Acaryochloris sp. CCMEE 5410: one gene and its partner. Each later gene encodes a partner of the first gene's protein in a complex. Links are inferred from orthologs where the notes say so. Each region holds a gene or a part of one and is shown in the gene's direction. Other genes may lie near its edges.

Region 1 (8,399 bases):
AAAATCGAACTAAATAGGCAAAGATCAACGCCGTAATCGTGCCCTGAAGAAAGGAACCGGGCAGGTTAAACCAATTTTGTAGCAAGGGTGCGATCGCACCTTCCACCTGAGCCAGGGGAATCAGAATGCCCACCGCAATCACAGACCCCGGAATGGCATATCCCATGGCGGCGATCCGGACTCCGAATCGCATCACCGGGGTACCACTCAAACGCAACCCATAAACCAAGAATAAGGACAGCAACACCGCCAGTCCCGCCGTGAGGGTCGCCAGGAGCAAACTATTCAGGGCCAAGGGTAAAAACTGCTGATCTAGCGTCTCGGCCATATTCTCCAGGGTCATCTGCACCAGTAAAGCACCAGGAATCAGCAACCCCAGCACGATGGGTAAACAGCAGCTCAACCAGGCCAATAGCCCTCGTACCCCCTCCAACTTATAAGTCGATAACCGCTGAAACGGGCTACTGGTTTGATAGTAGCGAGCCTGTCGGCGGGACCATCGCTCCAATAAAATGAGGCTGAGGATAAACATCATTAAGACGGCAGCCAGCTGCGTTGCCGCCAGGCGCTCACCATTACCAAACCACGTTCGATAAATGCCCGTCGTAAAAGTGGGCACCCCAAAGTACTGAACCGTCCCAAAGTCGTTCAGGGTCTCCATCAAGGCCAAGGCTAAGCCTGCCGTAATCGCAGGGCGTGCCAGGGGCAGCGCCACTTTCACAAAGCTTTGCCAAGGATTACACCCTAAGGACCGACTGGCTTCTTGGGTACAGACAGACTGCTCTAAAAACGTGACCCGCGACAATAGGTAGACATAGGGGTAGAGCACGAAACTCATCATGGCGATCGCCCCCCATAACGATCGAACATTCGGGAACCAATAATCCGTAGCGCTTTCCCATCCAAACACCCCCCGCAGGAACGTCTGCACAGGGCCAAAATAATCGAGGACATCCGTATAGGTATAGGCCAACAGATAAGCAGGAGCGGCCAGGGGCAGCAAGAGGGCCCATTCAAACACCCGGCTCCCCACAAAATCACACATGGTCACCAACCATGCCGTTCCGACCCCAATCACCAAAACACCTACACTCACCCCCAACATCAGCAACAGGGAATTGATGACATAGGTGGGCAGCACTGTGGTGGCTAGATGTTCCCAAGTCTCGCTTTGGTTCGTAAAAATACTGCTTAAAACCACCAAAATTGGGGTAGCTATCAATACCGCAACCCCTATCACCCCGATCGTCCAAATATTCCAGTGGAGAGAAGGATGAGTCAATATTTGGCGAGAAAGTTTGGAAACAGACTTAGGAACGGTATTCAAAATGAGTCCATAGGATATATGCGTCTAACGTCCAGTATTGCACTCTGTCATCCCCCATTTAGGAGCCCCCTAACCTATCGATCCGAGGAGATTCCAAAGAACCGTTAGAATCAGAGGGAGATCAGTTCAGGGCCACATCTATGACGTCCCCTCAGGCAGTTGAATTTTTGGATGAGTTTGAAGTCATTGTCGTCGGGGCAGGCCATGCTGGGTGTGAAGCCGCGTTAGCCTCTGCTCGGATGGGCTGCAGCACCCTACTACTCACCCTCAATCTCGACAAAATTGCTTGGCAACCCTGCAATCCAGCCGTGGGAGCCCCCGCCAAATCTCAGCTCACCCATGAAGTCGATGCCCTGGGCGGCGAAATTGGCAAAATGGCAGATCGCACCTATTTGCAAAAGCGTCTGCTCAACCATTCCCGTGGTCCTGCCGTTTGGGCCTTGCGCGCCCAGACCGACAAGCGCGAATATGCGGCAGTGATGAAAACCATCGTCGAAAACCAGGGCAATCTGACCGTGCGGGAAGGTATGGTCACGGATTTAGTCCTGGGAGACAATGATGAGGTCGTTGGCGTCCAGACCTACTTTGGCGTCGCCTTTCGCTGCCAGGCTGTTATTCTGACCACAGGCACCTTTTTAGGGGGACGGATTTGGGTGGGAGATAAGTCCATGCCCGCTGGACGAGCCGGAGAGTTTGCGGCGGAGGGGCTGACTGAAACCCTCAATCAATTGGGGTTTGAAACGGGACGATTGAAAACAGGCACACCTGCCCGCGTCGACAAGCGGTCTGTGGACTTTAGTGTGATGGAACCTCAGCCTCCGGATCAGCAGGTGCGTTGGTTTAGTTTCGATCCTGCGGTTTGGATTGAGCGGGAGCAGATGAACTGCTATATCACCCGCACCACCCCGGAAACCCATCAGCTCATTCAAGACAATTTACATCTATCCCCCGTCTATGGCGGCTGGGTGGATGCCAAAGGCCCCCGCTACTGTCCCAGCATTGAAGACAAAATCGTGCGGTTTGCCGATAAGGCTAGCCATCAGATTTTTATTGAGCCAGAAGGCCGCGATATTCCTGAACTCTATATTCAGGGATTCTCAACAGGTCTACCGGAGGCATTGCAGTTACGGATGTTGCGATCTCTGCCTGGTCTCGAACACTGTGCTATGCTCCGCCCGGCCTACGCCGTGGAATATGACTATCTACCTGCAACCCAGTGTTATCCCACCCTAATGACCAAACGGATCGAGGGTCTCTTCTGTGCAGGACAAATTAATGGCACCACCGGCTATGAAGAAGCGGCGGCTCAGGGGATTGTTGCCGGTATCAATGCTGCCTGCAGGGTGAACCAGCAGGAAATGCTCATTTTCCCTCGAGCGGAAAGCTATATTGGTACGCTCATCGACGACCTTTGCACAAAAGACCTACGAGAGCCCTATCGGATGTTGACCGGGCGATCTGAGTATCGATTGTTGTTGCGATCGGACAATGCCGATCAGCGATTGACCCCCTTAGGGCGCGAGGTCGGTCTCATTGATGATCGACGCTGGCACTTATTTACCCGTAAACAAGCCACCATTACCGCTGAGAAAGAACGACTTCATGCCACCCGGCTAAAAGAGCGAGATCCCGCCGCCCAAGCTATCGTCCAAGCAACAGGGGAAAAAATTAAAGGGTCGATCACCTTATCTGATCTGCTGCGTCGGCCCAAGTTCCATTACTGCGACCTTCAGCAACACGGTTTAGGCATCGAGACCCTGGAACGCTCTGAACGGGAAAGCGTGGAAATTGAGATTAAATATGCGGGGTATATCCAGCGCCAACAGCGCCAGATTGAGCAGGTTAGTCGGCAAGAACAGCGAAAGTTACCTGAAAACATAGATTACGCCAGCATTGAGACCCTATCCATGGAAGCCCGGGAGAAATTAGCGAAAGTGCGGCCCCTGACGGTGGGACAGGCATCTCGAATTGGTGGTGTCAATCCTTCAGATATCAATGCTTTGCTGTTTTATCTCGAAACATTAGCTCGATTGTCCCCAGTCAGCTAAACGCCTGTGATACGATGTTAAAGTCTTGTTGGCTAATAGCCAGCAACGGGATGTAGCGCAGCTTGGTAGCGCGCCTGCTTTGGGAGCAGGATGTCGCAGGTTCGAATCCTGTCATCCCGATTTAATCTTGAGAGCTAACGCAAAAAAGTCACTGATAGTGAGGGTGATCACCGCAACTCTGAACTATCATGACTTTACTAGTTAATGTGATGAAAAAAGCCGATCTAGGCTGTCATCCGACCTACCGCCTGAGCACAAATTCTTTAGGAGTCTACATTGCCACAAGCATCAGCAATATAGATTAATCTATGCTGTCAGTTAACGCTTCTGGGTATCCATAGATCTTCCCAAAACTGAGTCTGGTTACCCCTGCGATCTGGAACTGTTTTTAGTGTACAAATCAGTAATAAATGTGATTCATACTCATTAACTGGCTCTCCCCAATCATCTCATATGACATTTACGACCTTAACTTTCGTAGTATTTTTACTACTGACCTTCACCAGTTACTGGAAATTAGGAAAAAGGTCATTACAAAATATTTTTCTGGTTGTTATTAGCTACATTTTTTATGGCTGGTGGGATTACCGCTTTTGCTTTTTGTTACTAGCCTCTAGTTCTGTCGATTATTGGATCGGCTTATACCTCGCTCGATCAGACGCAGACAGAACTCGAAAATTTTTATTATTCAGCAGCCTATGTATCAACTTAGGGTTACTAGGGTTCTTCAAATACTGGAATTTTTTCTCCCAGAGCTTGGTCGATACCCTATCCCTAGTGGGCTGGAAGTTAGACTATGTTGCCCTGAATGTTATTTTGCCCGTTGGCATTAGCTTCTATACCTTCCAAACCCTGAGTTACACCATCGATATATATCAGCGCCAACTACAACCTACAAAAAACTACATAGACTACCTAGCCTACGTTTCCTTTTTTCCTCAACTCGTTGCTGGCCCAATCGAGCGGGCACCTCACCTACTCCCGCAGTTTCTCAACTCAAGACAATTTAACTATGAGTTAGCCGTGGATGGATGCCGCCAGATCCTCTGGGGGCTAGCCAAGAAAATGTTGGTTGCGGACAACCTAGCAGCTATCGTCGATCAGGCCTTTGGACAACCCAGTGAATATCCTGGCCCTCAGCTCGTCTTTGCAACCATTGCCTTTGCATTCCAAATTTACTGTGATTTTTCCGCCTACTCTGATATTGCCATTGGCACCGCCAGACTCTTTGGGTTTGACTTGATGAGAAATTTCGCTTACCCCTATTTCTCCCAGTCGATGGCTGAATTTTGGCGACGATGGCATATTTCCTTCTCTTCGTGGTTAAGAGACTATGTCTATATTCCCCTAGGTGGTAGTCGGGTCCCGTCATTCCGCAGAATCATCAACGTGATGTTGACCTTCTTAATCAGTGGTTTATGGCATGGTGCAGCCTGGAATTTTGTGATCTGGGGCGGCATTCATGGTGGCGTCGTTCTCGCCGAAAAACTTTGGATCCCTGCTCAAACCCTCAAAGCAACAGATACCCCCTGTGGAGAGGGGTTATTCCCCAAGTTGAGTACTGTGTTCAGAGTGCTGATTACCTTCTCCCTCACCTGTCTATCTTGGATATTTTTTCGGGCCAAAACGATTCAAGATGCGGGCTTTATGGTCCAGAAGATATTTATGGATGCCCTCCGCCCTTCCGCCTATAAATCCTTCGGAACCATTGTTGCTGATTGTCCCATTGGTAAATGGATTGTTGTGGTTTTAGCCTGTTTAGTTCTCATTGAGTGGCTACAGCGAAAGTATGCCCATCCCTTGGTATTGAAGAAGTTACCGCAAAGTATCAGATGGTCAGCCTATACCCTATTACTGTGGATCACCTTGGCATACGGAACCTGGAGTACTGGACAATTTGTATATTTTCAGTTTTAAGCTCTCATAATGAATGACTTTCAAGCCAGATTGATGTTAGGGCACCCCTAGCCTGTCTTAATAAATTGATTTAAGTGTTCTCTGAATGAAGCAATTTATCTTTCGCCTACTAAAATTTATATCCATTCAGTCTTTAGTCCTGTTCATCGTGCTCGTTTTTTATATCATGAACCATGACAAAACAGCCAAAACCAACTACTTGGCAGCCACTCTCGATAAACATGATTTACTGGCTAAACAACAACCACCTCGGGTCATTTTTCTAGGGGGTTCTAATGTGGCCTTTGGCTTAGATTCTTCACTGATTGGACGTCGCTTAAATCGCAACCCTGTCAATATGGGGCTACATGCGGCACTAGGACTGGAATATATGCTCAATGAAGTGGACGCTTCCTTAGTAGAAGGAGATATCGTTGTTATTTCATTTGAATATGAGCAATTTTCTAGTCCTCTACCCGATATTCCAGAACGCCTGTTTACGGTGATAGACAGTCGTCCCCAGAATGCTCAGTTCGTTCCTTGGTACTATGCCCCCATCATGCTAGACAAAGGCCAACTCTATCTGGGAGGCGTTATCCGTACAGCGATCAATTCAGTCCTAGGGACCTACGAAATTGATCGCGTTTATCGCCGCAGCAACTTGAATGAGATTGGAGATGCCACGGTTAATAACACAGAAAGTGGACGAGACTTAACCCAAATTAAGGGAAAGCTAACGGTCAATGATGACTCCGTGCAAACAGCGATCACCATCTTGAATGCCTTTAATCAATCAGCCACCCAAAAAGGAGCCAAGATTTATTATTCCTATCCTTCATTACTCGACTCTGTTTTTCGAGATAATGCTGCTGCCATTAGCCGCATCGATGCTCAACTCAAACAGTCCTTAGATTTTCCCCTGCTAGATGCTCCTAAAGATATGGCATTTAGTCAAGAGTATTTCTTTGATTCTGAGTATCATCTCAATCACAAAGGTACAAAAGTTCGTTCGGAATTAATTTCAGAACAATTGTCGAAGCGTTTAACAGAAAGCACTGATACCAAAACTGATAACTGAAGGATTTAATCTAGACTTGCTATATTTCTCACCTTAGAAGGATATTGCTTAGTTACTATGAAGTTTATTCCGTCAAAAATATGGTTGATCATTCTATTTTTGAGTGGAGTCACCTGTGGTGTACTTCTGAGTAAGTTTCTGTTTAAGTTTCAAGACCGCCTCCAGACCTCTCAAGCTTCCCAGGCACAAGAACTCCCCACTATTCCGAATCAGGTGCAGGGAAAAATGTCTCTTTATGTTTTAGCGGGGCAATCCAATATGACGGGCAGAGGCCCGCTAGATGCTGAGAGTTCAAAAACACACCCCCAGGTTTTTGTATTTGGGAATGATTACCGATGGCACCTCGCCAAAGACCCCCTGGATTCTATAGACGGCCAAGTTGATCCAGTCTCTCAGGAAGGTAAGGCCCCCGGAGTGGGGCCCGGCATGACCTTTGCATCGGCATTGCTCAAACATGATAAAGATGCTGTTATTGGCCTGATTCCCTGTGCTAGGGGAGGGTCAACCATTCAAGAATGGCAACGCAATTTAAGTGAAAACTCCCTCTATGGGTCGTGCCTCAAGCGATTGCGAGCGGCCTCTTTGATGGGCCAGCTGGAAGGAATGTTATTTTTTCAGGGAGAAGCAGATGCTTTGGATCAAAAGCAATTTTCTCACCTCTCTTTATCTCCCCAACAATGGTCCAAAAAGTTTGAAAAGTTTATTGAGAGTTTTCGATTAGATACAAAGCAGGAGAATCTACCTATTGTCTTTGCTCAAATTGGATCTCATGATGCCCCCGATCTCTTAACTCAGTGGAACGTTGTTAAAAAGCAGCAAGAGAATATTCAATTACCCCAGGTAGCCATGATTACCACAGATGATTTAGCCCTTGAGGACTATGTTCATTACACCACTAAAAGTTATCGTACGATTGGGCAGCGATTCGCCAATGCCTATATTAAACTAACCGAGAAGAATCTATGATGTGAATGTCTGACAAAATGAGAAATATCAATATATGATTGAAACGATTTTGGATTCTTTAAATAGCCTTTAAATACAGCTTTATCTTTCGTTTTTATTAACTGTTTCAAATCGATTGTTAGCGTTGTTCATTGAGTGAGCTAATGGAGACAAAACCAAGAATTCCTGTTGCAATTTTGTGTGGTGGTAAAGGAACGAGATTAAAAGAAGAAACCGAGTTTCGCCCCAAGCCCATGGTCATGGTCGGGGATCGTCCCATGATCTGGCACATTATGAAAATCTATGCTCACTACGGCTTTACAGATTTCCTACTCTGCCTTGGTTATAAAGGCGATATGATTCGTGACTATTTCTTTAACTATGATTGGAACCACAGCAATGTCTTGCTGGAATTAGGGAATAAAAAAATTACTAAGTTAGATAGCTCCCACGGGGAAGAAGATTGGCGGATCTGGCTCATTGATACTGGCCCTGAAACCATGACTGGGGGGCGTTTAAAGCGTCTATCTCCTTATTTTAAGGATATCGGTAGTGACCTGTTTATGGGCACCTATGGCGATGGCGTGAGTAACGTCAATATCCAGAAATTACTGGAGTTCCACAATAGTCATGGCAAGCTAGCCACCATCACCTCTGTTCGCCCTCCGTCGCGTTTTGGTGAGCTGGCCATTGATAACAATTTTGTCAGCTACTTCCAAGAAAAACCCCAAACTAGTGAAGGCTGGATCAACGGCGGGTACTTTGTGTTTCATCGCAAAGTTCTCGATCTGATTCAAGGGGATAGTACCGTTCTGGAAGCTGAGCCGTTTAAAGCATTGGCGGCGTTGGGAGAACTCGCCGTCTATAAACATGATGGATTTTGGCAATGTATGGATACCTATAGAGAACTCGAACTGCTCAATAAGCTATATATCTCCAATCAAGCAGAATGGAGGGTTTGGTAATGAGTGACTTTTGGCAAGATCGATCGGTATTCATCACTGGTTGCACTGGGCTATTAGGAAGTTGGATGACCCAGGAGCTGGTAGCTCGGGGGGCTCGTGTCGTTGGACTCGTCAGGGATTGGGTGCCACAATCTCGGTTG
Region 2 (8,478 bases), on another replicon or contig:
GCCTCTAGAGTGTTTCAATAATAGGCCGACCAGCGTGGATCGGCTTGGTACTGAACTATAACTGGATCGGTGAGCCGATTGATCTTGGCGTTACCGATAGAAATATCTTTGGGAAGTTGAAAGAGTTCAGGGAGGAGGGCCGGGGTCAGGAACTGAGTGGGAACCGTTAGGCTTTGGGATGAAAACTGGACTGGCTTCGGCGACGCCAAGACAAACCCCCAGGGACCAAAGCTCGGCACATTGACGGTGTAGGGATAAACTTGCAAATCAGTAGCTGTCAGGGTTGTGGCGATACAGTCCATAACCTTTGGAGCAAAAAAAGGACTGGATGCCTGGGTGACGAAGATGCCGTTGGGGGCGAGGCGAGCGAACAGTTGTCGATAAAACCCTTGAGAGTAGAGCTTGGCGAGGGCCGGGCGATCGGGATCTGGGAAATCGGCAATGATGATGTCAAAGGTATCCGGCAGTTGAGGGGCGAGCTTAAAGGCATCTCCATACACCACGTCTACCCGAGGATCGTCTAGGGCATGGGCGTTGCGATCGACGAGCACCGGATACTGACGGGCGAGTTTCACGACGGCAGGATCTAGCTCAACAAGCACCACTTTTTCAACTTCCGGCCATTTAAGGATTTCCCTCACGGCCATGCCGTCTCCAGCGCCGAGCACCAGCACTTGGCGTCGCTGGGGATGGGTGCTCAGGGCTGGATGGACCAGGGCTTCGTGATAGCGGTATTCATCGACGGTGGATAGCTGGAGGTCACCATCGAGATACAGTCGTGTATCGTTGCCAGAGCGGGTGAGGACGATGCGCTGGTAGGTGGACTGAATACGACTAACAATGGGGGCTCTGTACAGGGTATTTTCTAAGCGATCGCTAAACGGTATCACGAACGGAGCAAACACACATAAGCCAACGCCGATGCAGAGGCCCCAATAACTCCAGGACCGCATGCCTCGAAACAAGCGTCCTAACCGAAAGACCATAAAAGCGGGTAAAGACCCGATCAGCACGGCGGTGGGAAATAATCCCAACAGGGGCAGAAGTAGGACTGGAAACGCCAAAGAACCGATTAAAGCGCCAACATAATCTAAGGCCAAGACGCCAGCAAGGGCGAACTTGACGTCCCGATCCTGTTCAATAATGCGAGTCAAAATGGGGACTTCTAGGCCCGAAAGAATACCCAAAATGAGGGTGACAAGAAAGAGCCCTAGCCAAATCGGTCCATCGGCGACAAAAACGACAAACAGTCCAATGGGTAAGCCAGCGGTTAATGGGGCAACCCACAACTCAATTTGTAAGAAAACTTTGATTAACTGGCTTTGTTGATTGTCTACGGCAATAAATTGACTGATATAGGCCCCTAATCCCATGGCAGCTAGAAAGCCCCCTACGGCTACACCGTAAGCTAAGGCAGTATTGCCGACTAAATAACTGGCTAGGGTTCCTAAGAGTAATTCTGCGGCGAGGCCCACACTGGAAGAGATGGCAGCGGCTGCCAGTAACCAGCGTTGCTGACTAGAGCTGAGAGGAATAGATTCAGGCCTCTGGACTGCCCCAGAAGTTGATTCTGACTCGGCCATACCGCAGCTTATTTACCCACGCCCAGACTGCCACCCCGAAATCCACTGTAGGAAGACCGGGCCGGAGAGACGATCCAAACACCTCCCCGATAGCGCCCAGACGTTCGGGTGCCGTGACGGGTCCAGTAATGGGGTTGATTTTCTTGTCGGAGCTGAAAGGCGGAGCGTTGGGTGTATGCAGCCAAGATAGAAGCGACTACAATGGCGACTGTTGCGACTGAAAAAAGTTTTGTCAGCATAGTTTAAAAGGTTTCTACTGCCATCCTAAATGAGAAAAAATCGAGTTGCATCTTTGAGAAGGGGGCTGGATTTAGGCTGCGCCAATATGGGCGACTTTGACGGCCCCTAAAGTCACAGCACCTTGCTTGATGATCAGCCGCGTTGAATCGACAGGAGCATCGGGGGTGACTTCTACATAAAACCCGTAGGAACTGGGTTTTTCCAGCACCAGAAAAAAGGTGGCTTGACCATGGGTACTGTCGATATCGCCGTCTTCATCCCGCTTGAATTTGAGGGGCATCACTTCCGAGGCATTAAACAGCTCATCACCATTGCCGTCTCTGACCATTAGTCGGCAGTTGAGAGAAGGAGGAGAGGTTTCGTCGGCCACAGTTTTGACGATGACTTTGATCAGTTTGTTTGGCCCCCCGGCATTGACTCGGTCCCCTAAGTCACTATCCCCAATGCTTTTATCGCTTAAGGTGGCTCCAGCCGACTTGGAAAAGAGACAGGTTAAACCCGCCATCAGTAAGCCACCCCAAAACCCAGGCCATAGATAGCGGGTGTCGATAATGCCTTGATTGACTTTAATGCGGAAGGAAACGGACTCGGTGAGGGTCTGGTTACGAGAGGTGCCATACTCCAGCACCTCGACCACAACAGTTAGGGGTTCCGCTTTGGCACTACTGACATCTAAACCTGCGTCTAAATCATCTTCTTGCCAGGTGCCTGTTTGCCCTTCTTCGCGCCAAATCCCTGACTCATTCCAGGCATTTTTGAGACCGGCTGCCAAGATTTTGTCTTGTTGGTCGCGAATTTGCACCTCATAGGCGAGGTAGCGATTGGTGGGGATTCGGGCCGTGACATCTACTCGGACCGCGCCAATGGCTTGAGGCTTAACTTTAAACGGCTGTAATCGTGCAGGTTGACCTTCCCGGGCCTGCAGGGTTTTGGAGGCTAACGGCTTGACGAAAAAAATGGAACTCAATCCGGCCAAAATGATCATGCCAACAGCGCCAAGGGCCAAGTAAACCCAAATGTTCATAAACCGGCGTGTTGTTTTATATTCAACTTGACTGGGCATGGGTATGGATGACAGGTAACAGTAAGAGGCTCGGTTTGCTTCAGGACGGCGAGCCTGCAGGCCAGTATAGCTTGGCTAGAAGGCTAACAATTTGACGAAGACCTTAAGAGTCAGCATCAATCGATTTGAGGACGGAGGGCCGATAAGGAAGGGACAATGCCAAAGGTCTCACCATAAACTGGTTGACATTGCTTGTATAAACAGACATCTCCCGGACCGCTTATGAAGCAAACTACGATTGCTGCGATCGCAACCGCTATTGTGCCCCAACAGGGCAGTATTGGTATCGTTCGCTTGTCGGGGGCAGATGCAGTATCGATTGCAAAGCAGCTGTTTCATACACCGGGAAACCAGCTATGGGAGAGCCATCGGGTGCTTTATGGGTATATTCAACAGCCTTCGACTCAGCAGGTGATTGATGAAGCTTTGTTGCTGTTGATGTTGGCCCCTCGCTCCTATACCCGGGAAGATGTGGTGGAATTCCATTGCCATGGGGGTATGATTCCGGTGCAGCAGGTGTTAGAAGCGTGCTTGCAAGCGGGGGCTGAGCTGGCACAGCCGGGAGAATTTACCCTCAGAGCTTTTTTGAATGGCCGCTTGGACTTGACCCAGGCTGAAGGGGTAGCAGATTTGGTGGGGGCGCGTTCTCCCCAGGCGGCACAGGCAGCCTTAGCAGGTGTGCAGGGCAAGCTGGCATCCCCCATTCGAGTGCTGCGGCAGCGCTGTCTGGATACCCTAGCAGAAGTAGAGGCTAGGGTCGATTTTGAGGATGATTTACCGCCCTTGGATGAAGTCAGTGTTCAGGCTGAATTGCAAGAGATTCATACTACCCTTCAAGCGATCTTGGCGACGGCAGATCAGGGGGAATTGCTGCGCAATGGTTTGAAGGTGGCGATTGTTGGTCGTCCGAATGTGGGGAAGTCGAGTTTATTGAATGCGTGGTGTCGATGCGATCGCGCCATCGTTACGGATCTCCCCGGCACCACACGAGATGTGGTGGAATCCCAGTTAGTGGTGGGAGGCATTCCCATTCAGGTTTTAGATACCGCAGGTATTCGCGAGACCAAAGATCAGGTTGAACAAATTGGCGTTACGCGATCACATCGAGCAGCTCAATCAGCTGACCTGGTCTTGCTCACCATCGATGCCTCTGCTGGATGGACTTCCGAAGATCAGCAGCTCTATCAGGTGTTTCAAGGGCTGCCGATGATTTTGATTGTGAATAAAGTGGATTTAGTCCCCCAAGAGCAGGTGATTTACCCTGAAACAATTGCTCAGGTGGTGTCTACCATTGCCGCCCAAAACCAGGGCATCTCTGAATTGGAAACGGCAATATTGGAAACGGTGCAAACTCGGTCTCTGCAAGCTGCCAATTTAGATTGGGCGATTAATCAGCGACAGGCCGCCGCTTTGCAGAAAGCCCAAACCGCTTTGGAGCATGTTCAGGTTGCGATCGCAGATCAGCTCCCCCTAGATTTCTGGACCATAGACTTGAGAGGGGCAATTCAGGCCTTAGGCGAAATCACGGGAGAAGACATCACAGAATCAGTGCTCGACCGAATATTTAGCCGTTTTTGTATTGGTAAATAGGTCGTAATTAGAATACTTTTTAAAACTTCACATATCGCGTTTATTGTGATGTCCATCAATGATTTGTTCCAAAGGTAGGAAATCCTGGGAATTCTAACCAAAGGGAACCTGACAAAAGGATCAGGGCACCAGGATGTATTGCCTTTGGAATTTAGCTTTTGTTTAAGTTACTGCGATATTTTTCGATTGCGAGTTTAGTTGCCTGTGGGAGCGCCACCCTCTTCTTGCGGCACTATAATCAGCAAACGACAACGGCCCAACTGATTAGTGCGAGTGAGCAAAAGAATGTTGAAATTACCCAAGTCTTTGCTAATTCGGTATGGCCTCAGCACAAATCTTTCTTGAGTTCTACGGAGTCCTTATCTAGGAAAGACTTACAAAATCACCCTCAGATTGAAGATATCGATGACACCGTTCGTCGTCTGATTCAAGGAACGTCCATCGCCAAACTCAAAATTTTCGATTTAAACGGTCGAGTGGTGTTTTCGACCAACGCCAAACAAATTGGTCAGGATAAATCGAAATATTCTGGATTCCTGACAGCGCGTTCTGGTGAAACCATCACTAAGCTGTCCCATAGAAAGAAATTTCGGAGTGTACAGGGACTCCTGACAGAAAAAAAACTGATTTCCAGCTATTTACCCCTGCGGCCTCAGGGTGCTGATTCAGAGATTGAAGGTGTGATCGAGGTCTATAGCAATGTCACACCGCTCGTACAACAGGTAGAAGACGCTCAGCAAGAAGGGCTGATCGCCGTTATCGTTATCTTTGTCGGGCTATATGGGGTACTCGTCATTATCGTTGGCTATGCTCAAGCCGTTCTGATACGGCAGGAAAAAGCCAAGCAGGAAGCTGAAGCCAAGCTAGCAGAAGAGTCTGAGGCGTTAGCTCGTTCGAATGAAGCCTTACTCCGCTCCAATAAGGAATTAGAACAATTTGCCTATGTAGCCTCCCATGATTTACAAGAGCCCCTCCGCAAAATTGAGGCCTTTGGTGATCGATTACAAACGAAATGTAGAGATGATCTGAGCGATCGGGGGAAAGATTATGTGGACCGCATGCAAAAAGCGGCGGGCCGCATGCGGCAACTGGTGCAGAACCTATTGGCTTTTTCTCGAGTGACGTCAAAGTCACAACCCTTTACTGAAGTTGATCTCAATGAAGTGGTGGGCAGCGTTTTAGATGATCTGGAAATTCGGATTCAGGAAACGGAGGCCCAGGTTGAGGTGACTGCGTTACCTACGATTGATGCTGAACCGATGCAAATTCGCCAACTGTTTCAAAACCTGATTAGTAATGCTCTCAAGTTTCGTCAGCCGGATCAGCCCCTCTGCATCACGATTGGCGGGCAGTCGGTTAATGAAAGTACTGAGACCGAGAGCCTGTACCAAATTAGCGTTGAAGATAATGGAATTGGCTTTGAGCAAAAGTATACGGACCGTATTTTTCGAGTGTTTCAGCGTTTACATAGTCGCAATGAATATGATGGCACGGGCATTGGCCTAGCGGTCTGTGCCAAAATTGCCGAGCATCATGGTGGCACCATCACTGCTGAAAGCTCACCGGGCCAAGGCGCAACATTTTTCATCACCTTACCGCTTACCCAAACCTCCATGGAGCCCCAATCATGACCTCAGTCAATGCTGCCCCAATCACGATTTTGATGGCTGACGATGATGAAGATGATCGGATGCTTACGGCCGAAGCTCTAGAGGAGAGCCGACTGAGTAATGATCTTCGCTTTGTCAAAGATGGCGAAGAGTTGATGGATTACTTATTTCGTCGAGGTCAATATACCGACCCAAAAACGTCGCCTCGCCCTGGTCTGATCTTACTGGATCTCAATATGCCGAAGAAAGACGGACGAGAAGCCTTGCAGGAGATTAAAGCGAATCCTGAACTTCGCCGCATTCCGATTGTAGTCTTAACCACCTCTAATACGGATATTGATATTTATCGCAGTTATGACTTGGGGGCCAATACCTACATCACCAAACCTGTGACCTTTGACGCATTAGTTGAGGTGATGCAAACCCTAGGCCAGTATTGGTTTACTGTTGTGGCATTACCCCCGGAGCAATGTTGTGAGGCATCTTGATCCACTGCATATCAAACTATTGCTGGTGGAAGATGATGAAGATGACTATTTCTTTTTTGAAGATCTCCTAGACGATTTTCAAAGCATCCAGTTCGATCTGGACTGGGCGGATACCTATGACAAAGGACTACAGGCGGTTCAGCGTCACCAGCATGATATTTATGTGTTCGATTTTCGCTTAGGCAGTCGAACAGGCTTGGACTTGTTAGAGGAAGTGGTTGCTTTAGGCCATCGGATTCCGATTATCTTGTTGACGGGCCAGGAAGATCGCGAGATCGACTTAGCTGCGATGACAGCAGGGGCGACGGATTATTTGGTGAAAGGGACGATTACGTCTGCTTTACTGGAGCGGTCGATCCGGTATGCCATTAACCATACTCGGACATTAGTGGCGTTGCAGGAGCGAGAAGAACAATATAATCTGGTGGCCCAAGCCTCAAATGATGGCCTTTGGGATTGGAACTTACAAACCCATCAAGTTTATTATTCTCCCCGTTGGGCCGCGATTATTGGCCAAGCCGAAGCGGCGCTTCAACCTTCCATTCAGGAATGGTTTGACCGTATTCACCCGGAAGATAAGGAACGATTCCGCACCGATTTACGGCGGCATTTGCGACGAGAAACAACTGCCTTTGAATGTCAATATCGTATGCTTCACCTGGACCAGTCCTATCGTTGGGTCAGTAGCCGCGGCATGGCGGTGTTTGGTCCCCATAATCGTGTGGTACGGATGGCCGGGTCACATACCGATCTCACCAACCATGTGGCGCTATACGATCATCTCACGGAGTTGCCGAGTCGGGCGTTATTTTTGGACCAGCTTCACCGGACCCTGACACGCGTCAATCGCCAGACGAACTATCTATTTGCCGTGCTGTTTCTGGATTGCGATCGGTTTAAGGTGATTAATGATAGTTTGGGCCATGCCATTGGGGATCAGCTACTGATTGAAGTGGCTAAACGTCTGACGGCGGCGTTACGCCCCGGTGATGTGATTGCCCGGTTAGGCGGCGATGAATTTGCCATTCTTCTGGAAAATATTGCTGGGCAAGATCAAGCGGAACAAGTGGCCAGTCGCTTGAATCGTGAGCTAGAGAAAGCCTTTGAACTTCAGGGGCATACAGTTTATATTTCGGCCAGTATCGGTATTGCTCTGAATTCAGACCATTCGCCCCAGGCTGAAAATTTATTACGGGATGCGGATAATGCCATGTATCGGGCCAAAGCCCTGGGCAAGTCTAGATATGTCGTCTTTGAAGCAGCCATGCGCGATCGCGTTCAGGCATTGCTTCGGGTAGAAACCGATCTGCGAGCCGCCATTGCCAACCAAGAATTTCAGCTCTACTATCAACCGATTATTTCCCTCAAAACCCATGAAATCGTTAGCTTAGAAGCGCTGATCCGTTGGCAACATCCTCAGCGAGGCCTAATTTCACCCCAGGAATTTATTCCTGTAGCAGAGGAAACAGGATTAATCCTAGCGATTGGTCAGTGGGTCCTGGAAGAATCCTGTCAACAGTTATGGCAGTGGCATCAGACCCTGACTGAGATTCCACCCTTGAGTATTAGCGTTAATCTATCCCGTAAGCAATTTTCTCAGGCCAGTTTAGGCAAACAAATCCAATCGATTCTATCGGAGACGGGAGTCAGTGCCCGTCACCTCAAGCTAGAAATTACAGAAACCATGATTATGGAAAATGAGGTGATGGTGTCTGAACTCATTAGTCAACTGCGCGCTTTGGGGCTTCAACTCCAGATCGACGACTTTGGGACAGGGTATTCATCTCTGAGCTTTTTACATAACTTCCCCTTAGACACCCTGAAAATCGATCGTTCCTTTATTGAAGGGTTGGTGACCGATACGGAAAAGTCGGAAATTGTGCGAACCATGATTACCTTGGCCC

What was found.
Region 2: the proteins of mnmG (region 1) and mnmE are in contact, whole or in part, in a solved structure (PDB 9HIP), measured with the Escherichia coli proteins. The link is inferred for Acaryochloris sp. CCMEE 5410 from one-to-one orthologs.

What each region holds. Positions count from the first base shown.
Region 1 is NZ_AFEJ02000001.1:2,693,189-2,701,587, forward strand. Bases 1,027-3,921 are described here. They hold mnmG (tRNA uridine-5-carboxymethylaminomethyl(34) synthesis enzyme MnmG), read left to right. Parts: upstream 1,027-1,467; coding sequence 1,468-3,375; downstream 3,376-3,921. Other genes in these bases: ON05_RS12310 (iron ABC transporter permease), read right to left, coding at 1,027-1,327. Outside these bases: more of ON05_RS12310, read right to left, coding at 1-1,026; ON05_RS12325 (MBOAT family protein), read left to right, coding at 4,132-5,292; ON05_RS12330 (hypothetical protein), read left to right, coding at 5,459-6,349; ON05_RS12335 (sialate O-acetylesterase), read left to right, coding at 6,434-7,315; rfbF (glucose-1-phosphate cytidylyltransferase), read left to right, coding at 7,459-8,259; ON05_RS12345 (GDP-mannose 4,6-dehydratase), read left to right, coding at 8,259-8,399. UniProt on the Escherichia coli protein: NAD-binding protein involved in the addition of a carboxymethylaminomethyl (cmnm) group at the wobble position (U34) of certain tRNAs, forming tRNA-cmnm(5)s(2)U34.
Region 2 is NZ_AFEJ02000002.1:1,595,518-1,603,995, reverse strand. The notes cover bases 2,319-5,292. They hold mnmE (tRNA uridine-5-carboxymethylaminomethyl(34) synthesis GTPase MnmE), read left to right. Parts: upstream 2,319-3,108; coding sequence 3,109-4,476; downstream 4,477-5,292. Other genes in these bases: ON05_RS28215 (ATP-binding protein), read left to right, coding at 4,635-5,292; ON05_RS28225 (hypothetical protein), read right to left, coding at 2,319-2,847. Outside these bases: ON05_RS28235 (polyamine aminopropyltransferase), read right to left, coding at 15-1,583; ON05_RS28230 (hypothetical protein), read right to left, coding at 1,592-1,822; more of ON05_RS28225, read right to left, coding at 1,894-2,318; more of ON05_RS28215, read left to right, coding at 5,293-6,107; ON05_RS28210 (response regulator), read left to right, coding at 6,104-6,574; ON05_RS28205 (bifunctional diguanylate cyclase/phosphodiesterase), read left to right, coding at 6,561-8,478. UniProt on the Escherichia coli protein: Exhibits a very high intrinsic GTPase hydrolysis rate. Involved in the addition of a carboxymethylaminomethyl (cmnm) group at the wobble position (U34) of certain tRNAs, forming tRNA-cmnm(5)s(2)U34.